3 regions of the Arthrobacter sp. GAS37 genome follow, and region 3 is predicted to be linked to each of the others. Evidence: riboswitches for the same ligand, from Rfam matches in the RefSeq annotation. Region 3 holds a riboswitch; each other region holds the start of a gene.
What was found. Region 3 has a riboswitch for thiamine pyrophosphate ahead of ABH924_RS11555 (ECF transporter S component). Riboswitches for the same ligand answer to the same signal wherever they lie in the genome.
Positions count from the first base shown of each region.

Region 1: it holds a riboswitch for thiamine pyrophosphate, as region 3 does, so the genes downstream of both, thiC (phosphomethylpyrimidine synthase ThiC) here and ABH924_RS11555 (ECF transporter S component) in region 3, are expected to answer to the same signal.
Region 2: it holds a riboswitch for thiamine pyrophosphate, as region 3 does, so the genes downstream of both, thiO (glycine oxidase ThiO) here and ABH924_RS11555 (ECF transporter S component) in region 3, are expected to answer to the same signal.

Region 1 covers NZ_JBIYDB010000015.1:86,700-91,654, reverse strand. Annotated here, with positions in the region: gene ABH924_RS13765 (VOC family protein) at 1-822, opposite strand, end outside; gene ABH924_RS13760 (amidohydrolase family protein) at 901-1,995, opposite strand; TPP riboswitch at 2,089-2,196, shown strand; gene thiC (phosphomethylpyrimidine synthase ThiC) at 2,192-4,021, shown strand; gene ABH924_RS13750 (alpha/beta hydrolase) at 4,022-4,771, opposite strand; gene ffh (signal recognition particle protein) at 4,932-4,955, opposite strand, start outside.
Region 2 covers NZ_JBIYDB010000001.1:283,650-288,604, forward strand. Annotated here, with positions in the region: gene ABH924_RS01320 (4a-hydroxytetrahydrobiopterin dehydratase) at 1-507, opposite strand, end outside; gene ABH924_RS01325 (thiazole synthase) at 567-1,373, opposite strand; gene thiS (sulfur carrier protein ThiS) at 1,377-1,613, opposite strand; gene thiO (glycine oxidase ThiO) at 1,610-2,920, opposite strand; TPP riboswitch at 2,911-3,031, opposite strand; gene thiE (thiamine phosphate synthase) at 3,058-3,747, shown strand; gene ABH924_RS01345 (RNB domain-containing ribonuclease) at 3,785-4,955, shown strand, end outside.
Region 3 covers NZ_JBIYDB010000011.1:90,829-95,783, forward strand. Annotated here, with positions in the region: gene ABH924_RS11535 (hypothetical protein) at 1-83, opposite strand, end outside; gene ABH924_RS11540 (hypothetical protein) at 304-534, opposite strand; gene ABH924_RS11545 (energy-coupling factor transporter transmembrane component T family protein) at 660-1,463, opposite strand; gene ABH924_RS11550 (ABC transporter ATP-binding protein) at 1,460-3,076, opposite strand; gene ABH924_RS11555 (ECF transporter S component) at 3,076-3,705, opposite strand; TPP riboswitch at 3,779-3,915, opposite strand; gene ABH924_RS11560 (NUDIX hydrolase) at 4,064-4,855, shown strand; gene ABH924_RS11565 (DUF4235 domain-containing protein) at 4,907-4,955, shown strand, end outside.

The DNA.
Region 1 (4,955 bases), on a different contig from region 3:
CTCCTGGCCGGTGTGGTGGGAGGCAATGCCGGCAACCTTGAGGCGGTCGGCGAGCGCGCCGACGTCGTCTCCTGACGGCACCTCGATGACAACCTCGCCGAGACCGAGCGTGTCCTTGCGTGGACCTGCGCCGCGACTGTTCCAGACATTCATGGCCATGTGGTGGTGGTAGCCGCCCGCGGAGACGAACAGGGCCTGCCCGTGCCACCCGGCGGTCTGCTCGAAGCCCAAGGTGTCGACGTAGAAATCATGGGCGGTCTGCACATCGCCCACCTGGAGGTGGACATGCCCGACGCCGGCGCCCGCCTCATGCTGGCCTGTCACCGCCGCTTCGTTCAGGTATTGCTGGAGGTAGCGCTGCGGAGGGAGCGGCAGGCTGTCCATGACGACCGAACTGCCATTCCACTCCCAGCCTTCGCGGGGCTTGTCGTAGTAGAGCTCGATGCCGTTGCCCTCAGGGTCGGTGAAGTAGAAGGCCTCGCTGACCAGGTGGTCCGCGCTGCCGACGAAGGCGTGGGGTTCGTACTGCGCGGCCGAGGCAACAGTCGCGGCGAGCGAGGATTGGTCTTCGAAGAGCAAGGCCGTGTGGAAGAGTCCAGCCTCTCCGCGACCCGGGATCTGGAGCCCGGAGGCCGGCGCGAGGTGCACCAACGGCTTGCCGAGCCTGCCGAAGTAGAGTCCGCCGTCCTGTTCGGCGACGACCTCCAGCCCCAGGGCCCGCTGGTAGTAGTCGACCATGAGCTTCATGTCCCCCACTTTGAGCATGACCGTACCCATGGTGAGTTCGGCAGGAAGGAGATCCTGGCTGGATGTGATGGTCATGTGAAACTCCCGGCTTTTTGTGGCGCCGCCCTTCGGCAACCTCTATCTATCTAAATTACTTGAAGCTTCAATTTATTCCTAATGCCCGGCGCTTCCTGAAATATGTCCCCTCAGCACGGTGCATTGCGGATTCAGCACCACCTCAAGTGACGCACGGGGATCGTTTGCGTAGAGCACGACGTCGGCACTGGCACCTTCGCTGATGCCGTCGGCACCCAGCCACTCGCGTGCGGACCAGCAGGCGGCGTCGAGGGCGGCGGCCGCCGGAATGCCCGCGCGGTGCAGTTCCAGGATTTCCTCGCCGATCCGGCCGTGCTTGATGACGCTGCCGGCGTCGGTCCCGGCGTACACCCGCACCCCGGCGTCGAATGCCTCGGCGACGCGTTCATGCCTGCGCTCCCACAATCTGGTCATGTGCGCGGCGTAAGGCGGGAACTTCGCTTCCGCCTGCTTCGCGATGTCCGGAAAAGTCGCAATGTTGATGAGCGTGGGGACGATCGGCACACCCTGTTCCAGCAGCCTGGGGATATGGTGCGGCAACAGACCGGTGGCGTGCTCGATGCAGTCGATGCCGGCGTCGAGCATGTCGTCGATAGTCCCTTCGGCGAAGCAATGAGCAGTCACCCTGGCTCCCTCCTCGTGTGCCGCGGTGACCGCGTCCTTGACGATGGCGGCCGGAAAGGACGGGCCAAGATCCCCTGCCGAGCGGTCGATCCAGTCCCCTACGATCTTGACCCAGCCGTCTCCGGACCGTGCCTGCTTGCGCACGGCCTCCACGAGATCCTCGGGCTCGACTTCTTCGGCCAGTCCGGGGATGTACCGGCGTTGCCTAGCGATGTGCCTGCCCGCGCGGATGATCCTCGGCATGTCCGTCCGGCGCTGCAGCCAGCGCGTGTCGCTTGCGGATCCTGCGTCGCGGATCAAGAGGGTCCCGGCGTTCCGGTCCGCCGTTGCCTGCAGTCGGGCAGTCTCGTCGTCCACCGCTCCGCCCCTCCCCAAACCAACATGACAGTGCGCGTCGACAAGGCCGGGCAGCACCCATCCGTCCAGGACGACGTCCGGCGCGGCAGCAGGCCGCAGAAAGGTCAGCCGTCCGTCGACCGACCAGAGGCCGCGCCGTTCCTCTTCCGGCCCGGTGAGGACGGCGCCGCTGAACTCGATGATTTCCGCCATGATTCCACCCTAGTTCCCGGGGCCGTTGCCGGCCCGGTCACATCTGTCCTCGGTCACATCTCTCCCAAGCACCCACAGCTGTGGTAGCTTCGTCTACGACCACACGGGGGCCCTTGCAAGGGCTGAGATCGGGCTGACGCAGCCTGCGACCGTTGAACCTGTCCGGGTAATGCCGGCGAAGGAAGTGAGTAATCCTTTGAGCACCAAAGAAACACAGCTGAGCCCTACCCAAAACGGATCGGCGCAAGAGGTGACACATTCCCTCAAGTCCCATTCCCTCGCGTTCCTGGAAGATGCAGAGACGGGAATCCGGGTTCCAGTGACTGAAATCGCCTTGGAACCGTCCCCAAACGGCGAGGCCAACGCGCCTTTCCAGGTGTACCGCACCGCGGGGCCCGGCAGTGACCCTGTGATTGGCCTGGAGCCGTTCCGGAGCGAGTGGATCGAAGCCCGCGGCGATACCGAGGCATACAGCGGCCGCGAACGGAACCTGCTGGACGACGGCAAGTCGGCCGTGCGCCGCGGCGCCGCCTCCGCAGAGTGGAAGGGCGCACAGCCGGTGCCCCGCCGCGCCGTCGAAGGCAAGACCGTGACACAGATGCACTATGCCAAGCAGGGCATCGTGACGCCCGAAATGCGGTTCGTGGCACTTCGCGAGAACTGCGATGTCGAACTTGTCCGCAGCGAAGTCGCCGCCGGCCGTGCCATCATTCCCAACAACATCAACCACCCCGAATCCGAACCGATGATCATCGGCAAGGCCTTCCTCGTGAAGATCAACGCCAACATCGGCAACTCGGCCGTCACCAGTTCCATCGCCGAAGAAGTGGACAAGCTGCAGTGGGCCACGCAATGGGGCGCGGACACGGTCATGGACCTGTCCACGGGCGACGACATCCACACCACCCGCGAATGGATCATCCGCAACTCGCCCGTCCCGATCGGCACCGTGCCCATCTACCAGGCCCTCGAGAAGGTCAACGGCGAAGCCAACAAGCTCACCTGGGAAATCTTCCGCGACACCGTCATTGAACAGTGCGAGCAGGGCGTGGACTACATGACCATCCACGCCGGCGTGTTGCTGCGGTACGTGCCGCTCACCGCGAACCGCGTGACGGGCATCGTTTCCCGTGGCGGCTCCATCATGGCCGGCTGGTGCCTGGCGCACCATGAGGAAAACTTCCTCTACACCCACTTCGACGAACTCTGCGAAATCTTCGCCAAGTACGACGTCGCGTTCTCGCTCGGCGACGGCTTGCGCCCGGGAGCGACGGCGGACGCCAACGACGCCGCACAGTTCGCCGAGCTCGACACGCTCGCGGAGCTCACGAAGCGGGCGTGGAAGTACGACGTGCAGGTCATGGTGGAGGGCCCCGGGCACATCCCGTTCCACCTCGTCCGCGAGAACGTCGAGCGGCAGCAGGAACTGTGCGACGGCGCACCGTTCTACACCTTGGGCCCCCTCGTCACCGACGTTGCTCCGGGCTACGACCACATCACCTCGGCCATCGGCGCCACGGAGATCGCACGCTACGGAACCGCGATGCTCTGCTACGTCACCCCGAAGGAACACCTGGGCCTGCCAAACAAGGACGACGTCAAGACCGGCGTGATCACGTACAAAATCGCCGCCCACGCCGCGGACCTTGCCAAGGGACACCCCGGCGCCCACGAACGCGACGATGCCCTGTCCAAGGCCCGCTTCGAGTTCCGCTGGCGTGACCAGTTCGCACTGTCGTTGGATCCGGTCACGGCCGAAGCGTTCCACGATGAGACGCTCCCGGCAGAACCAGCCAAGACGGCGCATTTCTGCTCTATGTGCGGACCGAAATTCTGCTCCATGCGGATCAGCCAGGACATCCGCGACGAATACGGCTCCGCGGATTCCCAAGCGGCCATCGCCGAAATGTACAGCGGGATGCGCGAAAAGAGCGAGGAGTTCCTCGCATCCGGGGGCAAGGTCTACCTGCCCGAGCTCGAGGTTCCCGCACGAAAACGTGAGGCGAAGTCAGGAAGCCTGAACTAATCAGGAAGCCTGGACTGATCCGGCACGGCTGACATCCGCAATGAAGGACCGGATCATCCGGTCTCCTTCAACTGAGTCATGAGGCCGGTGTCCTCCAGCCGCAACGCGGTGGAGGGCACCGGTTTCCTGCAAATAGCCCGCGATTTCTTCGTACAGGGGTTCCCAACCACCGGTCAGGACAAGCGTGGGGACTCCCGGCACAATATGCAGGGGTGCTTCCCATGGCGGAGCCTGGAGCCGCAGGCGTCGAGCGGTGCGCCGGGCCTCCGGGGTACTGAGGACGGCCGCCTCGGAAGAAAACGCCCTGCGGACGAATTCGCGTTGGTAATCGTCATCGCTGAGTTCGTGGCGGATCCGGAACAACGGCTCCATGAGTGCCCGGTAAGCCGCGGTGGCGGGCAACTCGGCCGTCAATGAAAGACAAGCCGGTTCCACCAACACGAGGGACCGGACCAGGTCCGGCCGCTCCACCGCGGCCAACATCGCGGAAATCGCGCCCTGGGAGTGCGCTACGACATGGCCTCCCCGTGCGGGGCCGGAAGCTGACGCGGCCTCCCGTCCCCCGAGGCACTCCAGGATAATGTCCACATCGGCCGCAACATCGGATTCCAAAGGCTCGGCCTGCGCATCAAAGCCGTGGCGTTTCAGGAACAGTGCATCGTACGCCAGCCCCATGCCGTGCTGTTTCGGCCAAGCGGCAGCGCCGAATGTGCCTGCTCCGTGGACAAACACAACGCGCTGCTTTTGCATTCCCCCAGCCTATGGCACGGGGCTGACAACCCAACTAATCCCCACCGCCACCCTCGCCTCGCAAGCTCGGCCAGGGAACCCCGGCGGCGTGGGCCCCGGCAGTTAATGCCGTTCTGAGCCATCAAAACGACATCTACTGCTTGCCAGTTGGGTGGGACGGCTACTTGCCGCCGAGGAACTTGTC
Region 2 (4,955 bases), on a different contig from region 3:
CACATCCAGGTGGATCCGATGCGGATTGGGTGTCTCAGTTGTTTGGAACCACACCCTGGGCCCACGCCCGTAGGGATCTTCGAGGTTTCCGAAGCGGTCTTTGCGGTAGCCGAGCGCCACCCTCCAGACTTCCGAGATCCCGTCCGGATCCGGGGTGTCGATTCCGACTTCAACCGTCCGATAGAGCCCCGGTTCGGCCGCTGCCCCGGCTTCCGCGGCTGCTTCGCTGGCGCTCGTGGCCGCCCGGATGTCGCGTTGGGTCACAGCGCTCCCGGCGTCATGGGAGGTGTACCGGATGAACACCCGGTTGTACCGCCAGTCGAGGTCCGGGTGGTGGTTCTGCTGCTCGGCGATGCGCCCGACGGCGGCAATCAGCTCCAGTGCGGCAGCCGACGTCGGGCATTTGTAGACGGTGGCGAGGCCGCCCAGGCGGTACCGCCAGTCCGGCAGTTCCGCCAGGGCGTCGTCGATCGCGGACCTGGTGAGGATGTCATCTTTGCCGGCCATCTGGGCTCCTTCGCTGACGTGGAATTCGCAGGAATCCCCGGAGCGGCCAACATAGGCCGCTAGAGGAACTCGGCCCGGCCCTCCATCGCCGAGGACGCCAGGGCGTGTTCCCGGCGCGGGATGCGGCCCGCCTGCTTCGCCAGCCTACCGGCGATGACCGCGTGTTTGAAGGCCTCGCCCATCTGCACCGGGTTCTGCGCACGGGTCACCGCGGTGGCCAGCAGCACGGCGTCGCAACCGAGCTCCATGGCGAGTGCTGCGTCGGACGCGGTGCCGATTCCGGCGTCGAGTACTACCGGGACCGAAGCGCGGGACACAATCAGCTCGATGTTGTGGGGATTCAGGATGCCCAGACCGGTGCCGATAGGCGCGCCCAAGGGCATCACCGCTGTTGCTCCGAGGTTTTCCAGTCGAAGCGCCAGGACAGGGTCGTCGTTGGTGTAGGCGAAGACCTTGAAGCCGCGGTCCACCAGTTTCTCCGTCGCATCCACCAACTCCACGGCGTCAGGCAGCAGCGTCTGTTCGTCGGCGATGACCTCGAGCTTCACCCAATCCGTTTCCAACGCCTCACGGGCAAGCTCGGCTGTCATGACAGCGTCCTTGGCGGTAAAACAGCCGGCCGTGTTGGGCAGGACACGGATGCCATGGTCCACGAGCAACTGGAACAGCGAACCTGTTTCAGTCGGCGAGTACCTCCGCATGGCCACGGTGGTGAGTTCGGTGCCGGAGGCCAGTAAGGCTGCCCCCAGGCCGTCCAGGCTCGGGGCTCCGCCGGTCCCCATGATGAGGCGCGAGCCGAACTCAACACCGTCGATCACCAGGGCGTCGGTTCGGGTGGTTGCTGCTTGAGTGCTTGCTGCGGTCATGGTTCAGCCTCCCTGTACTGCGGTAACGATTTCGAGTTCGTCGCCCTCTGCGAGCGCGGTAGCAGCCCACTGGCTGCGCGGCACCACTTCGGAATTGCGTGCGACGGCGACGCCGATCTTGCGTCCGTCGGCCGCCTGGCCTCTGGAGTCCACAACCCTTCCGGTGATGTGGCTGACGAGGGTGGTCACGGACGCGTCGTCGCTCAACGTGTGGTCTGCGCCGTTCAATTTGATGTTCATGCGTGGTCCTTCGGAAGGGGATATGAGGTATCGGCCGATGGGCCGTCCGTTGAGGCCCGTGGTACTGAAAGCGGGCGGGAGAAGCGGTCCGGGCGGAATTTGTTCCACCGGGGATCGACGGCGCCATCCATGAGTCCGACGCAGATTTTCGCCGCTGCCGGGGTGAGGAGCACGCCGTGGCGGAAGAAGCCGCTGGCCACGATGAGGCCCGGCACGGTTCCTTCGCCTTCGCGACGTTCCACACGGCCCAACAGCGGTGCATTGTCCGGAGTGCCTGGACGCGCTCGGGCAGTTGCTTCCAGGAGTTCCAGTTCGGCCACAGCCGGAACCAGAACCTGGGCGTCGCGGAGCAATTGGTACACGCCGCCGGCCGACACCGGGTTGGCCGATCCCCCCGACGCCGACAAGCCGTCTTCACGTTGCGTCGCGCCGACCACCACGGTCCCGTCGTCGCGGGGCACGATGTAGACGGGCACTCCGCGCACCATTCCACGGACCGTGGCGGTGACCAGGGGTTGCAGGTGGTCCGGGACGCGCAGCCGCAGTATGTCGCCGTACACGGGACGCAACGGGAGCGACATTCCATCCGGCAGGCCGTTCAAGCGGGCGGCATCCAGTCCGTTGGCAACCACTGTTTCCGTGGCGAGCACTTCGATTCCTGAGTCCAGCACAGCCCCGACGACGCGCCCGTCCTCCCACAGGAGGCCCGCCGCGGTGTCCTGGACCGCAAAACCGCCTTCGGCCCCCGGAATCCAACTGGAATCGCCGGGCTGGTGGTCTGCCAGCGCGCCGAGAATCGCGGCCGAAAGCCGGCGCGGATCCACTTGGTGGTCGCCCGGGATGTCGAAGGCACAGGAAATCTGCGGGCTCAGCAGCGGCTCACGCTCCCGTGCCTCGCGCAACGGCACGGATTCCACCACCAGGCCGTTGGCCAGCTGGACATCCCTGAGATCGGCGAGCGCCCGGCGGTCCGCAGCGTCCGCGCCGACGGCGAGGGTCGGCGTCGTGCGGTAACCCGTGCTGCGTCCGGTGCTTGATCCGGTCACATTGCGTTCGAAGTCCGGCCACAACGCCGACGATTCGAGCATGAGCTCCAGGAGGTCCTCTTCCTGGTAGTGCAGTTCGCTGACGGGCGCCAACATGCCCGCCGCCGCGAAGGTGGCGCCGCTGGCCGGCGCGGGATCGATCAGGGCAACCGAGCGGCCGGACCTGCGGGCTTCCCACGCGATGCCGAGGCCAATGACACCGCCTCCGATCACCGCCACATCCGCGTGCAGGGGTCCGTGCTGGGTGTTTACTTCGTCCATGGGGTCCTTCCCTACGCCGGTACTAGCCGGATCAGGTCAAGCGGTCGGCGCTGAAGCCCTCTCAGCCGCGCGGCGATTGTGACTGCCGCCGCGGCTCCCGCGGTACCAGCCCAGTTTAGAGGAACTACTCTGTTTCCATGACCCAGCACCATGTCCACACCACCGCCCGCCTGTACCTCTGCACCGACGCCCGCAAGCAACAGGGTGATTTTGAGCAATTTGTCGATGCCGCATTCGAGGGCGGCGTGGACATCATCCAGCTGCGTGACAAGACAATTGAGGCGGCCGAGGAACTGGAGCTCCTGGAAATCCTGCAATCCGTGGCGCATCGTCACGGCCGTCTCTGGGCAGTCAACGACCGCGCGGACGTAGCATCCCTCTCCGGCGCACCGGTGTTCCATATCGGCCAAAAGGACATTCCGCTGCGCTCGGCCCGGAAACTGCTCCACGACCGCACTATCATCGGTCTCTCCACGCACACGCCGGAACAAATTGACGCAGCCATCGCCGCGTCACCCAGCCGCAGCGGACTGGACTACTTCTGCGTCGGGCCGGTCTGGGCCACCCCCACCAAGCCGGGACGCTCCGCCGTCGGGCTCGATCTGGTGAAGTACGCCGCCAACGCGGTGAAGCAGGCAGACGAAGAGACCGTCGGCGGTGTTGTGCTCCCCTGGTTTGCTATCGGCGGTATCGATCTCAGCAACGTGGAAGAGGTGGTGCAGGCCGGCGCAAGCCGTGTCGTTGTGGTGCGAGCCATTACCGAAGCACAGGATCCGACGGCGGCAGCCCAGGCCCTTCTGGCTGCCTTGGACGCAGCGGCGGCCTAGCGAGACGCCGGAAGATTTTGGAGTTACCCTGATTTTCGTGTCACATCAGCGGGTAGCCCCGAATGTCAGTGAAACGTCGAACCACCTCGCGGAAGCGCTGGCGGCGCTTCGGACTGAACTCGAGCTGCCCGCAGGTTATCCCATTGAAGCGCTGCGCGACGCTGAAGCCGCGGTTTCCGGACACACCCTGCCAGCGCAGGATCTCACGGACGTTCCGTTCATCACGATCGACCCGGCCTCTTCCATGGATCTCGACCAGGCCCTCTTCATCGACCGGTCCGGGGATGGTTACAGGGTTCTCTACGCCATCTCCGATGTGCCCTCCTTTGTGCCCCCGGGAGGAGCGCTCGACGCCGAGACCCGCCACCGCGGGCAAACGTACTATGCCCCGGATGGCCGCATACCGCTGCACCCCGAGATCATCAGCGAGCATGCCGGAAGCCTGCTGGCCGGCCAGACGTGCGGCGCGTTCGTGTGGGACTTCGAACTCGATGCCGAGGCGGAGTTCCGCACCGTCTCCGTCCGTCGGGCAAGCGTACGGAGCCGCGCCAAACTCAATTACAAGGGCGTGCAGGCGGAGATCGATTCCGGAACGGCTGATCCCGTCCTGGAGCTGCTCAAGGAGGTCGGGCTCAAGCGGGTGGAACTCGAACGCCGCCGCGGCGGAGCAAGCCTGAACATGCCTGAGCAGGAAATCGTCCAACTGCCCGACGGCGAGGGGTACAGGATCGTCGCAGCTCCCTCGCTGCCGGTGGAGGACTGGAACGCCCAGATTTCGCTCCTGACCGGGATGGCCGCCGCCCAGTTGATGCTCGACGGCAAAGTGGGGATCCTGCGCACCATGCCCGCCCCCGATGAGCGCTCGCTGCTCCATTTCAAACGGCAAACGGGGGCACTCGGCAAGCCCTGGACCGCGGGGACCAGCTACGGCGAGTACCTGCGGACCCTTGACGCGAAGGATCCCCGGCAACTCGCCATCCTCCATTCCGCGGGGCTGCTCTTCCGTGGTGCCGGCTACACGCCTTTCGACGGCGAGGTACCGGGCAGCGTCATGCAGTCAGCCATCGGGGCGCCGTATGCCCACACCACCGCGCCGCTGCGCCGACTTGTCGATCGTTTTGTGCTGGTCATCTGCGAAGCTCTGAGCAATGGAACAGAGATCCCTGCATGGGCCCGGGATGCTTTGCCGAGCCTGCCCGAGATCATGG
Region 3 (4,955 bases):
ACCCGCTTGACCTCAATGCGCTTTATTCCAGAAGCTGCCGCAATGCCGGTCACTGGAAGCCGGTCCGCCAACGCCAGTGCCACCCGTTCTCCACGAACGCGCAGCAGTGTCCTGATGCTGCTGTCGATGCGGGCCCGAACCAAACGGGCCGCCACCAAAGACTGCCGAATCCGGACTAGCTCATCATCCTCAGCGGCGCTTAGTGGACGACGCTCGGACGGCGTTCGCGGTCCCTCCTGTTCCACGCCGCGGCCTCGTCCTCCCAGGCTCGCGCCCAGTTGTAGCCCGTGCTCCAGTCCGGCTCTATACGAGTACATGCCAAGGGGAGGCGGCTTCGGCGAGCCTCCACACCACGGACGCGTCCTGCACGGGAGGCATGATGTTTCCCTCGAAGAAACGCTGCGGTCGCATCTCTTCGCCCTCCGCCACCCACGTCCCGCTCACCGGGCAGTGGTCGCCAGTGGACGCGACCGCGAGCGGTCGCCTGGGGCGCAATCCTTGCTGCCTTGGCGCTTTCTGCAATGTCGATCCCATGCTGCCACTCCTCCGATGCGGGCGTTTCAAACTCTCGCATCAAGCGTATGGCGGCCAGGAAGGCAATTCAAGAATCTTTTCTCATTTGAGTATTAAATCTTGCTTTCGAAAGACTCACCGAATCTCTAACCCTGCTTCAGCCAGACGAAGTGCCACGTCCCTGCCCATTGGGCCGCGAGCACGGCCGTGGCTGCGATGACCAACCCGCCAGCCAGAACCCAGACGTCCAGGCGGCTGTAGGTGGATTCGCGCGCCCAGGTCCGCCGTCCACCGCCGAAGCCTCGCGCCTCCATGGTCACAGCCAAGCGGGACGCCCGACGGATCGCTTGGACCAGCAGCCCGAAGCTTTGGCCGAGCATGGCCTTGAAGCGTTGCGGCGGGCTCCCGTGCGAGCCGACACCCCGCGCGCGCCGTGCCATACCGATAGTCTGCCACTCCTCCGCCATGAGCCCCACGAGCCGCAGCGCGGCCAAGGTACCCAAGACAAAACGGTGCGGCAGTTTCGCCTTCTGCGCCAGGGCATCGGCGAGGTCGGTGGGGTCGGTGCAACTCATCAGGAGGATGGCCGGCAACGCGATCGCCAAGCCGCGCAGCATGAAGCCGAGTCCCAGCTGCAGCGAGCCTTCGCTGATAGACCAGATCCCGACGTCGAGCAGTATCCTGCCGCTGTCAGCCGACAGGATCGCGGTGCTCCAGCCGCCCAGCGCCGCCGCGATGATCAGGGGCCAGCCGCGCTGCCACAGCAAGCGCACGGTGAGCCCCGCGAGGGGGAATAGCGCCAGTTCGCCGAGGAGCGCCGTCGAGGCGGACACCAGGTCAATGGACAGCGCCAACACCAAGGTGATCAGGAAGACCGACACGAACTTGGCCAGCGGATTCGCGCGAGTGAGAAGGGCGTTGTTACCGCGCAGGGTCAGGGTTTCCCTCATGCCGCACCCGCTTCCTGCCGGGCCGCGCCTCGGAGCGCAGGCTCGAGCCGCATCTCGGTGCCGCCCAGGACGGAGCTGAATTCCTGGTCGTGGGTTACGGAAACCACGGATGTGCCGGCGTCGAGCAGTTCGGACAGGAACGACGCAAGCTCGGCCCAAGTGTTCGCGTCCTGGCCGAAGGTGGGTTCGTCCAGCACCAGGACGCGGGGGTGCGCGGCGAGCACCGTGGCCACGGATAGCCGCCGCTTTTCGCCCCCGGAGAGCGTGTACGGATTGGCGTCCACGAGATGCCCCAGACGCAGCCGCTCCAGCAATTCGTCCACTCGCTCCTCGCCATGGCCAAGGTGCTTGGGGCCGAACATGAGCTCGTCGAGCACGCGGCCGGTGACGAACTGGTGCTCGGGCTCTTGGAACACGGTCCCGATCCGGGAGATCAGCTGCTGGGCCTTCCACTTGAAAGGGTCGGTGCCGGCGCCTTCACTGAGCCCGACGGCGGCAGTCACTGTGCCGGACACCGGCGCCAACAAGCCCGCGAGGGTCAAAGCGAAGGTCGATTTTCCGGCACCGTTGGGGCCGGTGATGGTCAGCGCCTGCCCGGCGAGCACCTCGGCGTCGAGTCCGGCCTGCACAGGAAGGGGCAGGATGGTTTTGAACCCCCGGCGCCGCGGCCTTTCGCGGGACACCGCGAGCTCCTGGGTAGCGAGCAGCAGCTCTCCCCCACTCCTCGCCCCGGAGCCGGCTGCTGTTCCGGAGCCGGCGGCCGTGCCCGAACGTGGCCGGGTGGCCGGCACGTACCCGGGCACCCAGACGCCCGCAGCAGTGAGCATGTCCCTTGCTTGAGCCAGAACGGTGTCCGGATCGCCGTCCAGAAGCACCCCTGGCGTCGACCCTCCCGTGGAGGAGGATCTGCCCGGCTGGAGGACCACGATCCGGTCCACAAGGTCTTTCCAGACCGAGACCCGATGCTCCACCACCACCAAGGTGGCGCCGGTCTTGTCCAGGCAGCGGCCCACGGCATCGCGGACCTCGAGCACGCCAGCCGGGTCCAGGTTGGCGGTCGGCTCGTCCAGGAGGATCAAGCCAGGCCGCATGGCCAGGATGCCGGCGAGCGCAAGGCGCTGTTTCTGCCCGCCCGAGAGCGCCGACGTCGGGTGGTCGAGCGCAAAGTCGCCGCTGGCACTGTTCCGCAGCCCGACGTCGTCGAGCGCTTCATGGACGCGTTTCCAAATCTCTTCCCGCGGCACGCAAAGGTTCTCGGCGCCGAAAGCGACGTCGTCGCCCAGCCGGGAAAGCACCACCTGGGTTTCGGGGTCCTGCTGCATGAGTCCGGCACGGCCCCGCTGGGCCTTCGGCGAAACACCGTCCACCAGCAACGAGCCGGTCTCGTCGGCGTCGTCACCGTCCTCGCCCAGAACGCCCGCCAGGGCATGCAGGAGCGTCGACTTGCCCGCGCCCGAGGGGCCAAGCAGGAGCACACGCCCGCCTGGACGGATGTCCAGGTCCAGGGCGTGGATGGCCTGCGTGGTGCGGCCAGCGTGCCGCCAGCCCCACCCTTGCGCGGAAATGGCGGCGGGTCGCACCACAGCAGGGGTGCCGGAATCAGGACTTGGCATCAGGAAAAGACGGGCTCCGAGGCGGCCTTGCGGGACGCGAACGCGCTCAGGACACCGGTCTTGGCCAGGCCGCGGGTCGCGATCCAGGCCAGGGCACCGGCGATGACGGCACCAGAGATCGTGCAGAACACGATGTACGCGAGCTTGTCGCCGACCTCGTAGGCGATGTTCCAGCCCCACGGCAGGAAGGAATCGTTCAACCCGCAGAACAGGCCCGCGCCGGCACCGGCCAGCAGGGACACCGGCAGGTTGAACTTCTTGTACATGAAGGCCAGGAAAATGAGTTCCGCGCCGAGGCCCTGGAGCAGGCCCGAGATCAGGACCGTGGTGCCGTACTGGTTACCCATGATGAGCTCGCTGGTGGCGGCCACCATTTCGCAGAAAATTGCCGCACCGGGCTTGCGGACAACGAGCATGCCCAGCACTGCCGGAATCATCCAACCGCCAGCGATCAGGCCGCCCAGCGGAGGGTAGCCGGCGGTGACGGGCGTGACAACCAGAGCCATCTGGTCCCATGCCCAGAAGATCACGCCACCGGCGATGGAGATCAGTGCGGCCACGACGATGTCCACGACGCGCCAGTTGTAACCAGGCTTGGTGAGGCCCGGCCTTGCAGAAATACCAGTCATTTTGTCCTCCTGAAGAACAGGAGGGGAAAGTGTTCCGGTTGCCTGCGAGCGGCTTCCGCCGCGCCGGTCCGGGCACTATGAGAACTCGACTCCCTTGCGCCGGTACTAGCCGGATCAGGTTCGAGGGTCTGCGGCTGTCCGCACTCTCAGCGCCCGTCCTCCGTGCCGCATTGCTGCGAGCCCGACGGCGGCGCTCCCCTGTCGTTATCAATCCACCCTTTTGGGCGTGGTTCAGTTTACACCTTGGCGGGGTTGCGGGCGCTGTGCCAAAACGCGTAACGACGGATTCTGCTGGATCATTCGCCGGGTGAGCACAGGCAGGCCCGGAATGGCGCGGGCGCGTACAGAAACTGGGAGAATGATCCAGCAGAATGTGACGCAGCAAGCGGGCAAAGGAGCAGTCTTGGCAGGCATTGTCGAAGCGAACAGCACCACGGTGGCCGAACCTAGGCTCGCCGCAAGCGTGATCCTCGTCCGCGAGGCCCCCGTTCACACGATTCAGTCAGGCCCGGAGGTTCCCGCGGATGCCGGGCGCGGCCTGGAAGTTTTCGTTCAGCACCGGGTAAGCACGATGGATTTCGCCGCGGGCATGGTTGTCTTTCCGGGCGGACGGGTGGATCACGTGGACAGCTCCGGCTGGGACTTCGCGGACGACGTCGTCGAGCGGCACGCCGCCGCATGGCACCGGAGCAGCATCGCCGTCGAGCCCACTTCCGCCGGGTTCAACGCCGGCCGGGTACTGGCGGCCGCGCAGCGCGAGGTGTTCGAAGAGGCCGGGCTGAAGCTCGACGCCGCCACCCTCCGCCCGTGGGCCAACTGGGTCACACCGGCAGACCAGCCCAAGCGCTTCGACACATACTTCTACCTTGCCTGCCCGCTTTCCGGTGCCGAACCAAAGCACCAAACCACGGAAGCGTCATCGTCCTTGTGGATGCCGGTCCGCGGAATCCTGGATGCCGAAGCCGCCGGAACCCTCAAGCTCATGCCGCCCACGCTGGCGCTGCTGGATGAGCTACTCGCCCTCGGCACGGTGGAAGCGATCCTGGCCGAGGACCGTGACATCGTGCCCGTCCGTCCAAAGCCCGGAGCCTTGGAGGAGTTCTTCCGGCTGAGGCGCCAACCGCCATCCGTTGCTCCGGAACAGCCCTGAAGTGGGGTTAGGCTGGGGACGGTCCTGTTTCCTCCCGCAAGGAGTCCCGGAATGAACCTCCTCATCAAACTGCTCGGCACTGGCGTGAGCATCGGCGCAG